2 linked regions of the Marinoscillum sp. 108 genome follow. The protein of the gene in region 2 binds, or shares a complex with, the protein of the main gene of each other region. Links are inferred from orthologs where the notes say so. Each region holds a gene or a part of one and is shown on either strand. Other genes may lie near its edges. The genes, in order: trxB and trxA.

What was found.
Region 1: the proteins of trxA (region 2) and trxB are in contact, whole or in part, in a crystal structure (PDB 1F6M), measured with the Escherichia coli proteins. The link is inferred for Marinoscillum sp. 108 from one-to-one orthologs.

Annotation. Positions count from the first base shown.
Region 1 is NZ_LR734815.1:94,918-103,817, forward strand. Bases 873-3,685 are described here. They hold trxB (thioredoxin-disulfide reductase), read right to left. Parts: upstream 2,851-3,685; coding sequence 1,894-2,850; downstream 873-1,893. Other genes in these bases: GV030_RS16835 (glycosyltransferase family 2 protein), read left to right, coding at 873-1,131; bshB1 (bacillithiol biosynthesis deacetylase BshB1), read right to left, coding at 1,119-1,838; GV030_RS16850 (RNA polymerase sigma factor RpoD/SigA), read right to left, coding at 2,946-3,685. Also shown: more of GV030_RS16835, read left to right, coding at 1-872; more of GV030_RS16850, read right to left, coding at 3,686-3,809; pnp (polyribonucleotide nucleotidyltransferase), read right to left, coding at 3,866-6,010; rpsO (30S ribosomal protein S15), read right to left, coding at 6,130-6,399; GV030_RS16865 (LptF/LptG family permease), read right to left, coding at 6,480-8,246; GV030_RS16870 (START-like domain-containing protein), read right to left, coding at 8,307-8,696.
Region 2 is NZ_LR734808.1:1,785,598-1,794,466, reverse strand. The notes cover bases 3,455-6,236. They hold trxA (thioredoxin), read right to left. Parts: upstream 5,117-6,236; coding sequence 4,793-5,116; downstream 3,455-4,792. Other genes in these bases: dnaE (DNA polymerase III subunit alpha), read right to left, coding at 5,232-6,236; GV030_RS07395 (hypothetical protein), read left to right, coding at 4,066-4,728; GV030_RS07400 (AI-2E family transporter), read left to right, coding at 3,455-3,900. Outside these bases: GV030_RS07410 (ABC transporter permease), read right to left, coding at 1-583; GV030_RS07405 (amidase), read left to right, coding at 1,175-2,815; more of GV030_RS07400, read left to right, coding at 2,812-3,454; more of dnaE, read right to left, coding at 6,237-8,869. UniProt on the Escherichia coli protein: Participates in various redox reactions through the reversible oxidation of its active center dithiol to a disulfide and catalyzes dithiol-disulfide exchange reactions.

The sequences.
Region 1 (8,900 bases), on a different replicon or contig from region 2:
GCTTTCTGTGAAGACCACCTGCCCAAGGCGCTCACCTCCTTACATCGATGTACACCTCCAACACTCGAAGTAGCAGTATTGATCATAGTGAATGAATCAGAGAACGCTTCTCTGGAAATTCAGCAAAAAAACCAGGCGTGCCTACTGGCCATACAGCAAGTCATCCCCACCTTTCAACAGCATGTATTGCATGTGAAACTCCCCCCAAAAAAAGCTGGGGTGGGTTTGGCGCGAAAAATCGGGATGGACGAAGCGGTCAGGATATTTGAAGATCGTCAGGTGGATGGAATCATCGTCTGCTACGATGCAGACTGCCACTGCGATGATAACTACCTTCAGGCCATAGAGCATTTCTATCAGGACCCTCAAAACAATCTCGGGCTTGTTCATTACGAACATGAGCTCCACGGCACCAATCATGAGGCCATTCTCAACTATGAACTGTATCTCCGCTACTATACCAATGCACTAAGGGTATGCGGGTATCCTTATGCGCTTCAGACACTCGGATCATGTATTACGGTGAGATCCTCTGCCTACCAGAAGCAAGGCGGAATGAACACCCGAAAGGCCGGTGAAGACTTCTATTTTATCCATAAGACCATTCCCCTCAAAGGAATTGGCGAAATCAACCAAACCACGATCTACCCCTCTGACAGGGTATCTGATCGGGTGCCCTTTGGCACCGGACATGTCATTGGTAAATACCTGGAAGATGAAGCCGATGACTACTCCGTCTATCACCCCGATATATTTGAACAGCTTAGACCTATAAACAAGGATCTAAAAGACCTTTACATCACACGAATATTCGATATTTCAGAGGTTTCTCCCTGCCTAAGGGCTTTCTATCTTGAAAACAATTTCGAAGAAGCATTATACCAAATCCTTGATCAGTCTGGCAGCTACAGCAACTTTCTGGATAGGTATTATCAATGGTGGGATGCCTTCAGAGTCCTTAAGTATGTCCACTTTGCCCGAGATCACTTTTACGCCAGTGTCCCCTTGCATTCTGCTATGCAGTGGCTCTCGTTACAGCTTCCTGAGCTTCTGCTAGCAGAAAAAGATCAGCTGGCCCAGCTCCTGAGAATGCGTGAGTATGACAGGGCAAATACCTTTTACATCAGGTGATAGAGGTCTTTCACTCCAAGGGACTGTTTCGTCATAAAGCCCTCTGCATATTTCACACCTATGCGGTGACCATATTCCAAAGCTCTCGCTTCGATCATCTGCATAAACTCTGGTTTTGAAATGTAGGTCTGGGGTTCCTGACTATTAGGGTCAAAAAACTGCGACTTATAGGCCCGAACTGCCTCCATTTTGAGTTCTTGCGCATCCGAAATATCCACCAGAAAATCGGGTGTCAAGGAGACGCTCTGTACACAAAAATAGGTCTTCTTTGGCCTCCAGGCCTTCTGTGGGTTTCCTTCCGCATCCAGGGTTTCTACCTTCTTCAATCCCGCTTTGAAACAGGCCTCTTCTACCATGGTCGCTGCGCGTCCGTGATCCGGGTGGCGGTCATAGAGCGCGTTGGTCAGCACGATATCCGGTTGAAATTCTCTGATTTTCTGAACGATCTTCAGCTGATGCTCAGTATCGTTGGTGAAGAAAGAGTCTGCAAATCCAAGATTCTCGCGTACAGAGACTTTCATGATTTCACCTGCTCTTTTGGCCTCTTGAAGTCGCTGCTCGGCAGTACCTCTGGTGCCCATTTCTCCCTGGGTAAGGTCTATAATGCCGGTAGTAAAGCCCCGCATCTGATGAACGATAAGTGTGCCGGCGCAGCACAGTTCCACATCATCAGGATGAGCAGCAAAGGCTAGTATATTTATCTTCATAACAAAAAAAGTCCCGACATAGTCGGGACCATATGGTTAATTCTATCTTAAAAAATTACAATGCCGCTTCCTGAAGCTCTACCTCTTTCTCAGCGATAAACTTCTCTGCATCCAATGCGCCCATACATCCGCTACCAGCTGCAGTCACTGCCTGTCTGTAAATCTTGTCCTGGGCATCACCTGTGGCAAATACTCCAGGAATATTAGTCTTGGACGTACCCGGGATGGTTTTAATATACCCTGCACTATCCATGTCCAGAAATTCTTTGAAAACATCTGTATTAGGTTTGTGACCAATGGCCACGAAGAAGCCTTGTACCTCAATCTCTCTTTTCTCTCCTGTCACAGTGTCCTTGATACGCAGGCCTGTTACTTCTTCTTCTCCCAAAACCTCATCGGTTTCAGAGTTCCAGAGCACTTCTATGTTTGGCGCGTTCAGCACACGTTGCTGCATGATTTTACTGGCGCGCATCTCATCTCTTCTCACCAGCATGTATACCTTATTTACCAGCTTCGACAGGTAAGTAGCTTCCTCAGCGGCAGTATCCCCACCACCCACGATGGCTACATCCTGACCTCTAAAAAAGAATCCATCACATACCGCACAGGCAGAAACACCTCTTCCATTCAATCGCTGCTCACTCTCCAGTCCCAACCACTTGGCAGATGCTCCGGTAGAAATGATCACTGCCTCCGCTTCGATCTCTGTCTTGTTATCCACGGTAACACTGTGTGGCCATCCTGAAAAGTCCACCGCCGTGATCATGCCGCTGCGGATGTCTGTCCCAAAGCGTTCGGCTTGCTTTTGAAAATCCACCATCATCTGTGGCCCCATGATTCCCTCAGGATATCCAGGGTAGTTTTCCACGTCAGTGGTGATGGTCAGTTGACCGCCAGGTTGACCGCCCTGGTAAAGCACGGGCTTCATACCCGCACGTGCTGCATAAATCGCAGCTGTAAAACCTGCAGGACCGGAACCTATGATCAATACTTTTACTCTTTCTTTAGTCATTTTTACGAATATGTTTCAATTTTCTATTACAACGACGATGCAAAGTTATTGTAACAAAGAAAACGCCATAATGTAACGAAATGTCATTTTGGCTACTATCCAAGAAAAGTTTTCAATGACCTACTTCTCGAAGCGTGACGTAATCTTCTTATTGCTTTTTCTTTAATCTGTCTCACACGCTCCCGGGTGAGGTTAAACCTCTCCCCGATTTCCTCCAGGGTAAGCGCATGCTGTTCATTGAGTCCAAAGTAAAAAGCCACCACATCCGCCTCACGCTGAGTAAGGGTGGATAAAGCCCGCTGTATTTCTCTTCTCAATGAATCGGTCAGTAAGCTACTGTCGGGAGTATCCTCGCCCACATCCTCCAGCACATCCAGTAAACTGCTCTCTTCACCATTGGCAAAGGGCGCATCCATAGAAATGTGCCTTCCGGAAATTTTCATGGTGTCCAGCACTTCACCTTCTGTCATCTCCAACACTTCTGCCATTTCGTCAGCTGAAGGTTCTCTTTCAAACTTTTGTTCCAGAAATGAAAAGGTCTTGGAGATTTTATTGAGTGAACCTACCCTATTGAGTGGTAGCCTGACGATCCTGGACTGCTCAGCAAGGGCTTGCAAAATGGATTGTCTGATCCACCAAACGGCATAGGAGATGAACTTAAAGCCTCTGGTCTCATCGAAGCGCTGAGCAGCTTTGATCAGACCGAGGTTTCCCTCATTGATCAAATCCCCCAGTGTAAGTCCTTGATTTTGATATTGCTTAGCCACAGACACAACAAAACGTAGATTGGCTTTGGTAAGCCTCTCCAGCGCCAGCTGGTCGCCTTCTTTTATTTTCTTGGCTAGTATTACTTCCTCATCGGCGGTGATTAACTCTACTCTTCCGATTTCCTGCAAATACTTATCGAGAGATTGACTCTCCCGATTCGTAATTTGCTTGCTAATTTTCAGTTGTCTCATTTGGCGGTGTTAATTAAGCTGCACAAGATGTGCAGCCAGTATTATCACCACTAAATTTAATCAGCTTTCTCTTTTCTTTCCGGCTTAGGTAGTAAAACTTTTCTTGACAACCGATATTTACCGGTTTTCTTGTCGATCTCGATGAGTTTCACTTTGATCTCTTCACCTACTTCCAGAACGTCCTCTACATTATCTACCCGATCCCACTTGATCTCTGAAATATGTAGCAAGCCGTCTTTGCCAGGCAATACCTCAACGAAAGCACCAAATGGCATGATGGCTTTTACTTTACCTTCATAGATCTCTCCCACTTCAGGCACCTGTACGATGGCCTTGATGCGTGACAGAGCGTTGTCCAAGGCTCCTTTGTCTGCAGCGAATACACTCACAAGGCCTCCCTTGTCAGTTTCTTCAATATTTACAGTAGCACCAGATTCTCTCTGGATTTCCTGAATAATCTTTCCGCCAGGTCCGATCACTGCACCGATCATATCGCGCTCGATCACCAACTGTACCAGACGCGGTGCGTTTTCTTTCATTTCGGCTCTAGGCTCAGAAATGGTTTTCTTCATTTCGTTCAGAATATGAAGACGACCTCTGTTGGCCTGAGAAAGTGCTTCTTTCAACACATCATATGACAATCCGTCAATCTTGATGTCCATCTGACAAGCTGTGATTCCTTTTTCTGTTCCGGTCACTTTGAAGTCCATGTCACCAAGGTGATCTTCGTCTCCAAGAATATCAGAAAGTACTGCATACCTTCCTGTAGCGCTATCAGAGATCATTCCCATGGCGATACCTGAAACAGGGCTCTTGATCTTAATACCGGCGTCCATCAAGGCCAATGCTCCCGCACAAACGGTAGCCATAGACGATGATCCGTTTGACTCCAGAATGTCTGAAACAATACGAATGGTATAAGGATTGTCTTCTGTAGGAATCATCGGTTTCAATGCCCTCATGGCAAGGTTACCGTGACCTACTTCTCTTCTACCCGGTCCTCTGTTGGGTCTTACTTCACCCGTAGAAAAACCTGGGAAATTGTAATGAAGAATAAATTTGTTGTAACCAGAGATCATGGCACCGTCGATCATCTGCTCATCCATTTTGGAACCGAGCGTCACGGTGGTCAATGATTGTGTTTCACCTCTGGTGAAGATAGCCGATCCGTGCGCAGAAGGGAGACAGTCCACTTCACTCCAAATCGGTCTGATCTGATCCAGATCTCTTCCATCCAGACGCTTTTTAGTATCTAGTACGCAGTTTCTTACTGCGTCTTTCTGCACGTCGTGGAAATATTTTTTTACCAGAAAGCTGTTAAGCTCTTCTCTTTCTTCTTCAGTATAGGTGGCCAGGAACGACTCTTTAATCGCATCAAACCCTTCTGATCTTTCTGTTTTGTTGGCAGAACCTTTCTTAGCGATTTCGTAGCAAGCATCATAGCAATGTGCTCTGATCTTGGCTTCCAACTCAGCATCTGAAGGCTCATGATCAAACTCACGCTTCACGGTAGCTCCCACTTCAGCTGCAAGCTCTACTTGTGCCTGACACTGAATCTTAATGGCTTCATGTGCCACCTTGATCCCTTCGAGCATATCCTCTTCGCTCACCTCTTTAGACTCGCCTTCCACCATCATGATGTTATCTGCAGAACCCGCCACAATGAGGTCGAGAGAAGCTTCAGCCATCTGTGCTGGTGTTGGATTCACTAGAAATTCATCACCGAGCTTAATCACCCGTGCTTCTGAGATAGGACCATCGAATGGAATATCTGATACCGCAAGTGCGGCTGAGGCTGCCAAGGCTGCCAGTGCATCCGGCATTACCTCCGGATCTGCGGAGATCAATGAGAGCATTACCTGAGTGTCTGCGTGATAGGTAGATGGGAAAAGAGGTCTTAACGCTCTGTCCACCAAACGACAAATCAACACCTCGTAATCAGAGAGTCTGCTTTCACGCTTCAAAAACCCCCCAGGGATCTTTCCTGCTGCTGCAAATTTTTCCTGATAATCAACTGATAACGGAAGGAAGTCAACGCCCTCTCCCGCTTCTTTTTTGGATACTACTGTGGCGAGGATCATGGCATCACCCATTCTCACCACTACTGAACCGTCAGCTTGTTTGGCCAGGCGGCCTGTTTCGATGGAGATCTCTCTGCCATCTGCCAACGCAAATTTTTTAACCGTGTATTGAGGCTTCATATTTGAATGTTGTTAATAATGATATCCTGGAGCCCCATCTTTTTACTGTTTTCTTTCAGGCGCCGAAGATAAAAAAAGGGAATCCTGAGTTGAATTCCCCCTTAAATAGTGTCTTATAATTACTTTCGGATTTTCAACTCCGCGATAATGCTTCTGTATCGCTCGATATCCTTTTTGTAAAGGTAATCCAGCAATCTCCTTCTCTTACCGACTAGTTTCATCAATCCCAATCGGGTAGAGTGGTCTTGCTTGTTTTGCTTTAGATGCTCGGTGAGGTGGTTGATACGGAAGGTGAAAAGTGCGATCTGACCTTCAGAAGAACCAGTGTCCTCTGTACCTTTTCCGTGTTTAGTGAAGAATTCTTCCTTCTTTTCCTTCGTTAAATACATTATTTGTTGTTCTCTTGTTTGTCTCCTTAAATCAAAGCGCAAATCTAGGGGGCTTTAGGCTGAAAAGCAATAATTACTGCTTAACTTTTCTTGAGCCGCTGTTTTAATTGGTCAAACCATACCAGATAAAAATCTGTATCAAAAAGCTTGGCATCTACTCTGGCTTGTCGTAAAAAGAACAAACCTACCGGCAGGAGAGCCAAATCCGCCACCCAAACCGCCAAAACCGGGTCCATCACCCCTTCTTTGGCAGATTTTTCACAGATAATGCCTATGATGTAATAAATCAGGAAAAAGATAATGGACACAATGACCGGTACACCAAGCCCCCCTTTCTTAATAATAGATCCCAATGGCGCTCCTATCAAAAACATCACCACACAGGCAAATGCCTGACTGTATTTCTTGTATTTTTCTATTACAAATTTTCTGTAGTCACGACTCAGGTTGTCCACCCGGGATGCCACAGAGGACAGGTTGATCTTCACATTCTGAGCCTGATTTCTGGCTGTTTGCAATACATCCGCACTCTTACCCTCCACCTTAGCATTCAGATAGTCCCAACCAAGGGTATCCAGCAGGACTTGCTCCTTTTGGGTAATGGAGCCAGAACCATCCGGACGAGGCTGCTTCCTCTGGATGCCGGTATTGGCTGCAATCAATCCGCCATCCGGCTTCTCCAGTGTCTTGACAGGCTTAGCGCCCATACCCTCTTTGATCATCGGTCGCTTAACCTTAGGCTTGGGCAAGGAATCCTCGGTCATCTCTTTTGGATGATTCCTCTCCACATAGGCTAGCATAGCTGCTTTCATACTATCCGGCTCAGCTTCTGGTGACTCCACAACAGATTCATCATCGGCTTTATCATCTTCCATCGGGCTCCTTACCGACTCTTCCATGACCTGCTGAGCCTTACTCTTTTTGGCTACCTTTTCCATGTTAATCTCTAATGAATCCAGGTGGTAAGAGAAAAAACCCTTGGCATTAGCAAAAAAACCATGCTTGGCCTCATAGATAGAGTAGGCCAGCGAATCCATATCTTCTGTGAGTTCGGCAATGTTCTTCATTTGCCGGTTGTTCTGAAAAAGCTCTTCCTTGGTTCGTTTCAGATCAAATGAAGACAAGTTGAACACCATGTCCATACGTGCGAAATTGGTGCGGTAAAACTGATCGACAGGTTCCCGGGCCTTAGGCTCCTCGCTATAATAATTTCCATTATAAAGCTCCAACTTCAGGTATTTATCATTGTAAATCATGAACATCTTGCTGGAATCTGCCAGAATTACCCGATTGTTTCCGATCCCACTGGTGTGATCATAGATGAGCACATTCTTCATGGTCTTGTTATCCGGAAACTTCTCCTGTGCCTTGATGCTGTAATCGGGTATGCCGTTGTAAAAAACACCTTCTTTGATGTCCAAAGCAGGCTTCTTGTGCTTGATGTCGTAGAGTAGGCTGTAGGCCTTGAGGTTAGCAGCAGGCACTATGTAGTTATTGAACTCGAATGCGGCGAAGGTGAGTACAATGACGAAAAAGAAAATCGGCCGAAGGGCTCTCACCAGTGAAATCCCGGCACTCTTGATCGCTGTGAGTTCAAAATTTTCGCCAAGGTTTCCGAAGGTCATGAGCGAAGACACCAGTACTCCCAATGGAAGGGCCACCTGAAGCATATTCAGGCTAAAGTAGAAAAGCAGCTCTGCAAAGACCTCTGCACCCAGGTCTTTACCAACAAAATCATCGAAGTACTTCATCATGTACTGGATGAGCAGCACGAATGTGGCCACCACAGTAGTGAGGATAAAAGGACCTACAAATGATTTAATGATTAATGTATCTAGCCTGCGCATAAAACCCCGCAAATATGCTTAAGAAAACTCAAAGGGCATACGCATGGTCTGGATAGATAGTTACCCTCCAACAATTTCCTTGAGGTCATTGATGAGGCTCTCATATAGATCATTCACTTCTTCCTGATCTATATCGCTGTAGTCTGTCACCCGAATGAACACTTCCTGTGTCAGCTCATTCATATCGAGTTTGAATTCAACATAAGTGGGGTCATCTTCATCCCCATCCTCTTCTATAAATTCAAAGCGTACATGAGAGTTGGTTCTGCTGGAGACCATCTTCGCTTTGTTTTCATCTCCATCCCACAAAAAAGTATAGATTTTATCCTCATCAATATTCACATCATCTGCAAACCACTGCGCCAGACCAGAAGCCGTGCTGAAGTAAGGATAGAGCATTTTTTTGGATGCGTTAATCGGGTACTCGCCAACAAATTTTTCTTTCGGCATGGATGATTAATTTTTGGATAAGGTAAAAAAAAAATTGAAATCAGCAATATGCTATGATAAAAAAGAAAACTTTTTACATTTGCACTCCTTTTCCAACGGCGAGGTAGCTCAGATGGTTAGAGCGTCGGATTCATAACCCGGAGGTCGGGGGTTCGATTCCCCCCCTCGCTACTCTATTTTCACATACAGAATCACGATAAAAGC
Region 2 (8,869 bases):
TGGCATTAGGCCGAATGTGGGAATTTTTGGGTACATCAGCGAATACCCCGGTAATCTCCAGACTGTTGCGATCTGTTTTGAGCAGTTGTCCTATGGGGTTTTCTCCCTTAAAGATTTTATCGGCCATGCTCTGGCTGATCACTATGGAGTTGGGGCCCTCCAGTGCAGTTTGAGGGTCTCCGGAGGTCAGATTAAAGTCAAAAACATTGAAGACCGTACTGTCCACCATGAAAATGTTTTCTTCATAGTAGCTGATATCGTTTTTCGAAAATCGGGTGCGTCCGTTTCCGATAAACCTCACATATTGTTCCACTTCGGAAAATTCACTTTTCACAGTTCTACCCAATGGAAGTTGGGTCACTGCCCATCTGAAGGCATTATCTGGCTCCTTGATGTCTGAAGAAATCCGGTAGATGCGATCAGCTTTGGTATGTTGCTGATCGAAACTGACCTCATGGTAGAGGTAGAGTACAATGAGAAGGCTGGACACAATACCGATGGTGAGGCCCAGAATGTTAAGAGCGGCGTAGCCCGGTTGCCTCAGTAAATGTCGGAGGGTGATTTTTAGGTAGTTCTTGATCATGACCTTTAGGTTTGGTTGAGTTAACTGAGAGTACCGACCTAAGGATGCGGAAGTTACATGAGTGGCAGTGTCTTTAGCTTTTTTTAACAAAACAGGGCACATTGTGGATAAGACTGTGCAAAAGCCGGGTATAACCAGGGTATAAGCCTATGGAAAACTGGTGGAAAACATTGATAATCAAAACTTTGTGATTGTAAATATTGATGCTACCTTAGAATTACCAAACGAGGGATAGGAAGCTGAAACGTCAGTTTCTTGGCCAGTAGGGCAAAAGTTAGGTGAACGCTAAGGCATCGCTTAGCGTGGCTCGAAGGTCAATTTTGAAGAAAATTTCGGGGTTTCCCTGGAATAAACTTTAGAGGGCATCCGAACAGTAGTTTGGCATTTGATAGGGGCTACGGTGCCTATGAAATGAGAAGGGTAGGTTTCGCAAGAGGCCTGCCCTTTTTGTTTGACTACTCAACTTTCTTCATTCGCCACGGGCGAAAAATGGATTTCCTGTCTTACCTTTCTTCCTGATCATGTGAAAGAGCAAATAGCTCCTTATTTTGGAGTATGTCTGCTCTTGAAACCCTTCAAATTATCAAAGTCATGAGAAAACTTATTTTCACTGTCATAACCTGCCTGAGTGTATTGGTTGTACAGGGTCAGCAGGATTCCATTTTTCAGGCCATGAAGCTCTTTGGGCTGGATTTTACTCAGGAGGAAGTGGATTCACTGCGTGGAGGGTTGGAGGATAACCTTTCGGATTTTCGAAAAATTCGCATGCAACCTCTACCCAACGACCTCCCATATTCGCTGGTGTTCGTGCCCCCTGTAAACCTCGATTATATTTCATCTGAACAGTTGGAGGTGGATTTTCAGCAACCTGGCCAAGTGGAGATGCCCGCCAAAATAGAGGAGTTGGCGTTCTACTCGGTGGCCGAACTTTCAGTGCTACTGCAAACAAGAAAAGTAACCTCACTGGAGCTGACGAAGATGTATCTGAGCAGATTGAAGCGATTTGGGGATACCCTGCAGTGTGTGGTGTCGTTGACTGAAGAACTCGCCATGGAGCAGGCCAAAAAGGCAGACGAGGAAATAGCAGCAGGAAGGTACAGAGGCCCATTGCACGGCATTCCCTATGGAGTGAAGGATTTATTGGCGGTAAAAGGGTATAAAACCACTTGGGGAGCTATGCCTTTTAAAGATCAGGAAATCAACTATACTGCCACAGTGGTGGAGAAGTTGGAAGCAGCTGGCGCGGTGCTGGTAGCCAAGCTCACTCTGGGCGCATTGGCCTGGGGAGATGTGTGGTATGGTGGTGTCACCAAAAATCCATGGAATCTGGAGCAGGGCAGTAGTGGCTCATCCGCTGGTCCGGCTTCTGCCGTGGCTGCCGGTCTGGTGCCTTTTGCCATCGGCAGTGAAACGTGGGGATCTATCGTGTCACCATCCAACAGATGTGGGATCATGGGATTGCGACCAACCTTTGGTCGGGTGAGCAAATATGGTGCGATGGCACTGAGCTGGAGCATGGATAAGCTCGGGCCCATGTGCAGGGATGCTACGGATCTGGCCCTGGTTTTTGATGCCATCAGGGGATCAGATGGCAAGGACCTGGAAGTGCTAAAGGACTACCCATTCAATTATGAGTATGATGTGTACAAGGTAAAAAACCTTAGAGTGGGCTATTTGAAAGGGCTTTTTGAAGCCTCCGATTACAACAAAAGTAATGATAGTACTACATTGGCTCTGCTCAGGAATCAGGGACTGAAAATGATCGAAAAGGAGCTACCTACAGAGATCCCCACAAGCGCCCTCGGATTCATCCTCTCGGCAGAGGCTGCCGCGGCTTTCGATGAGCTTACCCGGAGCAATCAGGATGATGAACTTACCCGGCAGATCATCAATGCCTGGCCAAATGTCTTTAGGAGTGCCCGGTTCATCCCTGCCGTAGAGTACATACAAGCCAATAGATTACGCTATTTACTGGTTCAGCAATTCAATGAGATGATGGCCGATATCGATGTGCTGATTGCTCCGAGTTTTGGCGGTGATCAGCTCCTGATGACCAACCTGACGGGGCATCCGTGTGTAGTGCTGCCTAATGGATCTTATGAAGCTGGAAGTTCGGGAACAATTACTTTGATAGGAAATCACTTTGATGAAGCAAGTATCCTTTCTTTTGCCAGATATTTGCAAGCACTTACACCTTTCGAAGACGAACACCCACAAATGTTTACCCCATGAAGGAACAAACTGATGATATGGCCCGATCACTCCGTGTGATCAAGAATATTTTAGTGGTTTTTTTGGCCATTGTAATTCTTTATTTGCTCAAAATGTTGAGTAATCTATTTGTGCCACTGGCATTTGCATTGTTTTTTGCCATTCTGCTGCAGCCGCTGGTGAGTCTTTTCAAGCGAAAGTTTTCACTGAATGTGAGCGTGGTTTTGACTACCATTTTTTCAGTAATTGCTTTTTTACTCATCGGATTTCTGTTTTACAATGCGGTGAGCGCATTTGTCAGCAATAGGGATGATATCCTGGCAGGAGTGACCGCCGAACTTAAACCTATGATTGATCGGGTGACCTCTCTCATGGGCAGTGAGCTGAAGGAAGACGAACTAAAAGAATACCTCTCCAGAGTAGTACCTACAGATCAGGTATTATCACTTTCAGGATCTTTTCTCAATACGCTGAGTGGGTTTGCAACGGAGCTTCTCATGACCATTCTTTATTTCGCGGGGCTACTGGGAGCCATTGCCCAATACGAAAAGGTGATTAACTATATCATGGGCAAAAATGGAGCAGGAGAGGAATCTTCCGCATCGGATACTTTTCGGAGAGTCAAAGATTCGATTAGTATTTATATCAAAGTGAAAACCGTGGTGAGCCTGATGACAGGCCTGGGTATAGGGCTTATTAGCTGGGCTTTTGGTATACAGTATGCTTTACTCTGGGGTATTTTAGGTTTTGTGCTCAACTATATTCCTTATGTGGGATCCCTCATTGCCATCGTGCCCCCGTTGATTATTGGGGGACTGACGGCCACCAGTATTTCCGAGGTGTTCTTTCTGTTTTTAGCGCTGGAAGGCGTACAAATCGTTATGGGCAGCATCGTAGAGCCCAAAATGACGGGAGACTCACTCTCCATCAATACTGTGACTATTTTATTTAGCCTGGTTTTTTGGGCCTTTATGTGGGGAACAGCAGGCATGTTGCTGTCTGTTCCACTGACCTTCCTGATCAAAGTGATCCTTGAACATGTATCGGACGCAGGTTTTTTGGTGAGATTAATGGAGAAGAAATCGGGCGAGCAATTTCGTGATTAACTTTTTTTAATAATTTAGGTAACGGTCTGGTATGCTCTTTGCGGGAGTTAGGTTTTTTCACCTCCTAAAAACCCGTATATGAGCCCTTTTCGAGCCAAAAAAAATACTGCTGCGTTTGTTCTTGTTTTTTCATGTGCCCTCACTTATTCTCAAAGCTCCCTTGAAATGGGAAACCGAATTTTGGGAGGAGGAATCTCTATCAACTTTTCAGAAACGGAAAGTAATAATCCTGAAAACGTGATAGGATCCTTCTATGGTGATGAATATTCAAATCAATCCAGCAACTTCTTCATTTCACCCTACTATGCCCGCTTTTTCAAGGATTATGTGATGGTGGGTATTGATATGGAGCTTGGATCAGCCAATCATAGTCAGCAAAGCCAATATTATAACCGAAATTATGAAAACAATAGCAGTAGCGTGAGCTTTGGTTTTGGAACCTTCCTGAAATATTATTTTCCTATCCATGGTGATTTTGGTGCCTATGTGCAGCCTGGAATGGGCTATTTGAGGACAATTCAGAAGAACTCTTACCATCATTATGATACCCTGGGAGGAGAATCCTATGCTAGGGGGAGGAATGAAATCCGGACCAATGCCATTCACATGGATATGAAGATGGGGCTGTATTATTTCATTTTTGATCAGCTCTCTATAGAGACCAATCTGGCTCAGGTGGTCATGAGTGCCAGTCAGGGAAAAAGGAGGGAAGAGGATCAGCAAAATGGAGAGATATCAGAGGGGGAAGAGCGAGGTAGTCGACTCAATCTGAGATGGGCCAACAAGATATCTTTTGACCAACTTTTCACTCTCAACTATTATTTTTGAAGGAATTGAGGACATAAAAAAACCGGCCCAGGCCGGTTTTTTGAAGCTTTTCTATAAAGTGGAATTAAGCCAGTTGCTTATCCAGCTTTTCGCTCAGTGCAGTTTTCGGAACCGCTCCGATTTGCTTGTCCACGATCTCACCGTTCTTGAATACCAAAAGGGTAGGGATAGAGCGAATGCCAAACTTTGCAGAAATCTCAGGGTTTGAGTCCACGTCTACTTTGCCAATCACAGCTTTGCCTTCATAGTCAGCAGCCAACTCTTCCACTACAGGGGCGATCATTTTACAAGGTCCGCACCATTCCGCCCAGAAATCCACAAGTACGGGTTTATCGGTATTGATTATTTCTTCGAAATTTTGATCAGTTAATTCTAATGGATGTGCCATTTTTATATCAGTTAATAATTATAATTCAAGTTGATAACGGCAAAGATATGCTTTTTGTTGATCCACTTTTTATTTAAGTATTCATTTGTTGTCTCTCGGACAATAGGGATAAAGATCAGCTGGTCAGCACCCGGTAGCTGATGTCTTCCAGCCTGTCCAGCTCCTTGATGAGGTCGTCATTGATGTCCACAGATATTTTCCTGCTCATCATCTCCAGATTGATCATTCGCTCCTCAAAAGCACCCATGATATTGAGCTTGAATACGTTGTTTCCGGGATATTTCTGGCCATAGCGCTCCAGCTCTCCGATGAGTGCCGGACTCACATCGGATAACCGCATTTGCAGTTCTATCCCTTTGGCCATGCGCTCACGAATATCGCTGAGTGGCTCCATGCTGGTGATTTTAAACTCCAGATCGGTGCCGCTCCATCTGTTTTGCACAATTCCCGTCATGTAGATGAACCAACCCTTCTCCAGGTATGCCTTGAAATCCAGGTAGCTGGGCGAGAATAGAAAAAACTCATGGCTGTCTGAGTAGCCAGTGATTTTGAAGCGCCCATAGGGCTTCCCTTTTTTGGTGGTGAGATGTGCCACTTCAGTGATCATACCCCCTAATTTGATCTCTTTACCCTGAAGCTTCTCCAGGTCCACCAGGTCGCTGAGTTTGGTGTTGGTGAAGTATTTCATCTCAAACTTGTACTGATCCAATGGGTGCCCCGAGATGTAGAGGCCCACCATTTCCTGCTCTATGTTGAGCTTTTCTATTTCTCCATAGGGCTCTATTTTGCCAATGCGCGGGCGCATCACTACATTGGACTCACTGCCTCCCCCAAACAGGGAAGCCTGCGCACTGTCCTCTTCCTGCTGAAGTTTATTGGCGTAGCGAATGGCCTTTTCGATCAGACTGGCCCCTTCTTCATCAGGCTCCACGTACTGTCGTCTATGAAACTCATCGAAACAGTCGAATCCTCCGGCTTTAGCCAGACTTTCGAATGATTTTTTATTCACAGCTCTGAGGTTTACCCTCGAGGCAAAATCAAACAGATCACTGAATGGGCCATTGGCATCTCGTTCTTCAATAATTGCCAGCACGGCAGATTCACCAGTACCTTTGATGGCTCCCAGTCCAAAGCGGATTTCGCCGGCGGCATTCACTTCAAAGTTGAGGCCTGACTCATTCACGTGAGGTCCCAACACTTTGATGCCCTGATTACGGCATTCTTCCATGAAGAAGCTCACTTTTTCAATGTTGCTTTGGTTATGCGTGAGCACAGAGGCCATGTATTCAGCCGGATAGTTGGCTTTGAGGTAACCGGTCTGATAAGCCACCACAGAGTAGCAGGTACTGTGTGATTTATTGAAGGCATAGGCTGCAAAGGCTTCCCAGTCTTTCCAGATTTTCTCCAGTTTGTCTTCTGGGTGTCCTTTTTCCTTGGCTTGCCCGATAAATTGGGGTTTCATCTTATCGAGCACCTGCTTTTGCTTCTTACCCATCGCCTTACGCAAAACGTCAGCTTCACCTTTGGTGAAGCCGGCCAGCTTTTGCGAGAGCAGCATTACTTGCTCCTGATAAACTGTGATTCCGTAGGTTTCAGCCAGGTATTCCTCCATGTCTGGCACATCATACTGAATCTTGGAGCGGCCATGTTTTCGGTCGATGAACTCCGGGATGTATTCCATAGGTCCCGGACGATATAGGGCGTTCATGGCAATAAGGTCTTCCAGTTTATCGGGTTTTAGCGCCCGCAGGTGCTTCTGCATGCCCGGAGATTCAAACTGGAATGTTCCGTTGGTTTCACCTTTTTGATAGAGTTCGTAGGTTTTAGGATCATCGAGTGGAATTTCATCTATATCGATGACTATGCCGTGCCGTTTTTTTACATTCTCTATTGCTGTTTTAATAATAGAAAGTGTTTTCAGACCCAAAAAGTCCATTTTCAGCATTCCGGCAGATTCTACCACGCTGTTGTCAAACTGTGTGACAAGAAGGCTAGAGTCCTTGGATTTGGCGAGCGGTACGAAATTGGTCATATCATCTGGTGTGATGATAATCCCGCAGGCATGTACCCCGGTGTTTCTGAGTGAACCTTCCAGAATTACCGCCTGGTTCAGCACCTGAGAGGGGAGGTCTTTGCCTCTCCGCATTCGCTCGAGCTCGGGTACCTCGCCCCAGATTTTGGAGAATTTGGCCCCTGGTTTTTCGGGTACCAGCTTGGCGATGGAGTCTGTTTCCGGCAGTGGTAGCTCCATGACTCGCCCTGCATCCCTTATGGCTGACTTTGGCGCCATGGTACCGTAGGTGATGATCTGAGCCACCTGGGTGAACCCGTATTTTTTCACCACATAGTCTATAACCTTTTCCCGTCCTTCATTGTCAAAGTCAATATCAATATCGGGAAGTGATACCCTGTCTGGATTCAGGAAACGCTCAAACAGGAGATCGTACGCAATGGGGTCTACATTGGTGATTCCTATACAGTAGGCCACCGCAGATCCTGCGGCAGAGCCTCTTCCGGGACCTACCGCCACGCCCATTTCGCGGGCCTTGCTGGTGAAATCCTGCACAATCAGGAAGTACCCGGGATAGCCCGTGTTTTCGATGGTGGCCAGCTCAAAATCCAGCCTTTCCTTGATCTCTTCGGTGATTTCTTTGTAGCGTTTTTTTGCGCCAATATAGGTGAGGTGCCTGAGGTAAGCATTTTCTCCACGTTTACCTCCATCAACCTCATCTTCAGGGTTTTTAAATTCCTCCGGGATATCAAAAGCTGGAAGGAGCACATCACGTTCCAGCTTGAACTCCTCTACTTTGCCGATGAGCTCCGCAATGTTCTCAATGGCCTCAGGCAGGTCAGTAAATGCAGCCTTCATTTCCTCCTGGCCCTTGAAGTAATACTTTGAGTTTTTTAGCCCGGGACGGAAACCCCTTCCACGGCCGATGGGCGTACTCTGCTTCTCATTTTCTTTGATACAAATAAGTACATCGTGGGCCTTAGAGTCCTCTTCATCAAGGTAGAAGAGTTCATTAGCCGCGATCATCTTTACATTGTACTTTCTGGCAAAACCGATGAGCACATCATTGAGGTGATTTTCCTCATCCAGTCCGTGTCGGTTGATTTCCAGATAGAAATCATCTCCGAACAGGTCCAGCCACCACTGTAAGGCTTCTTCTGCCTGGTGCTCACCTACGTTCAGGATCAGGTGGGGGATCTCGCCGTAGAGCCCGCCACTGGTAGCGATCACCCCTTCGCGGTATTTTTTGATCAGTTCTTTGTCCACCCTGGGGTAGAGTCCATAGAGCCCTTCTATGTAGGCATAGGAGCTTAGCTTAACCAGGTTTTCGTAGCCTTTTTTATTTTTGGCCATCAGCACCTGCTGAAAACGCCGATCGGGATTGTCTTTGGTGAACTGAAGCTTTAATCGCTCTTCGGCCACAAAAAACTCACACCCCACAATGGGTTTAACGCCCGCATTGAGTGCCGCTCTCACAAATTTGAAAGCTCCGAACATGTTGCCCAGGTCAGTAATGGCCACCGCCGGCATGTCAAAAGCTTTGGCTTTAGCCACGATAGACTCCACATTGGGGGTGGCCTGAAGCACAGAAAACTGAGAGTGAACATGCAGATGGCAAAAAGGGCCTTTAATGTCTTCTACAGCTACTTCTTCATTGCTGGCCCGTCCGGTACGTTTTTCGCGAGCCCAGGAAAAATTGGCTGCTTCCAGATCGGGAGCTTCATAAGTGATTTTGGAAGGGT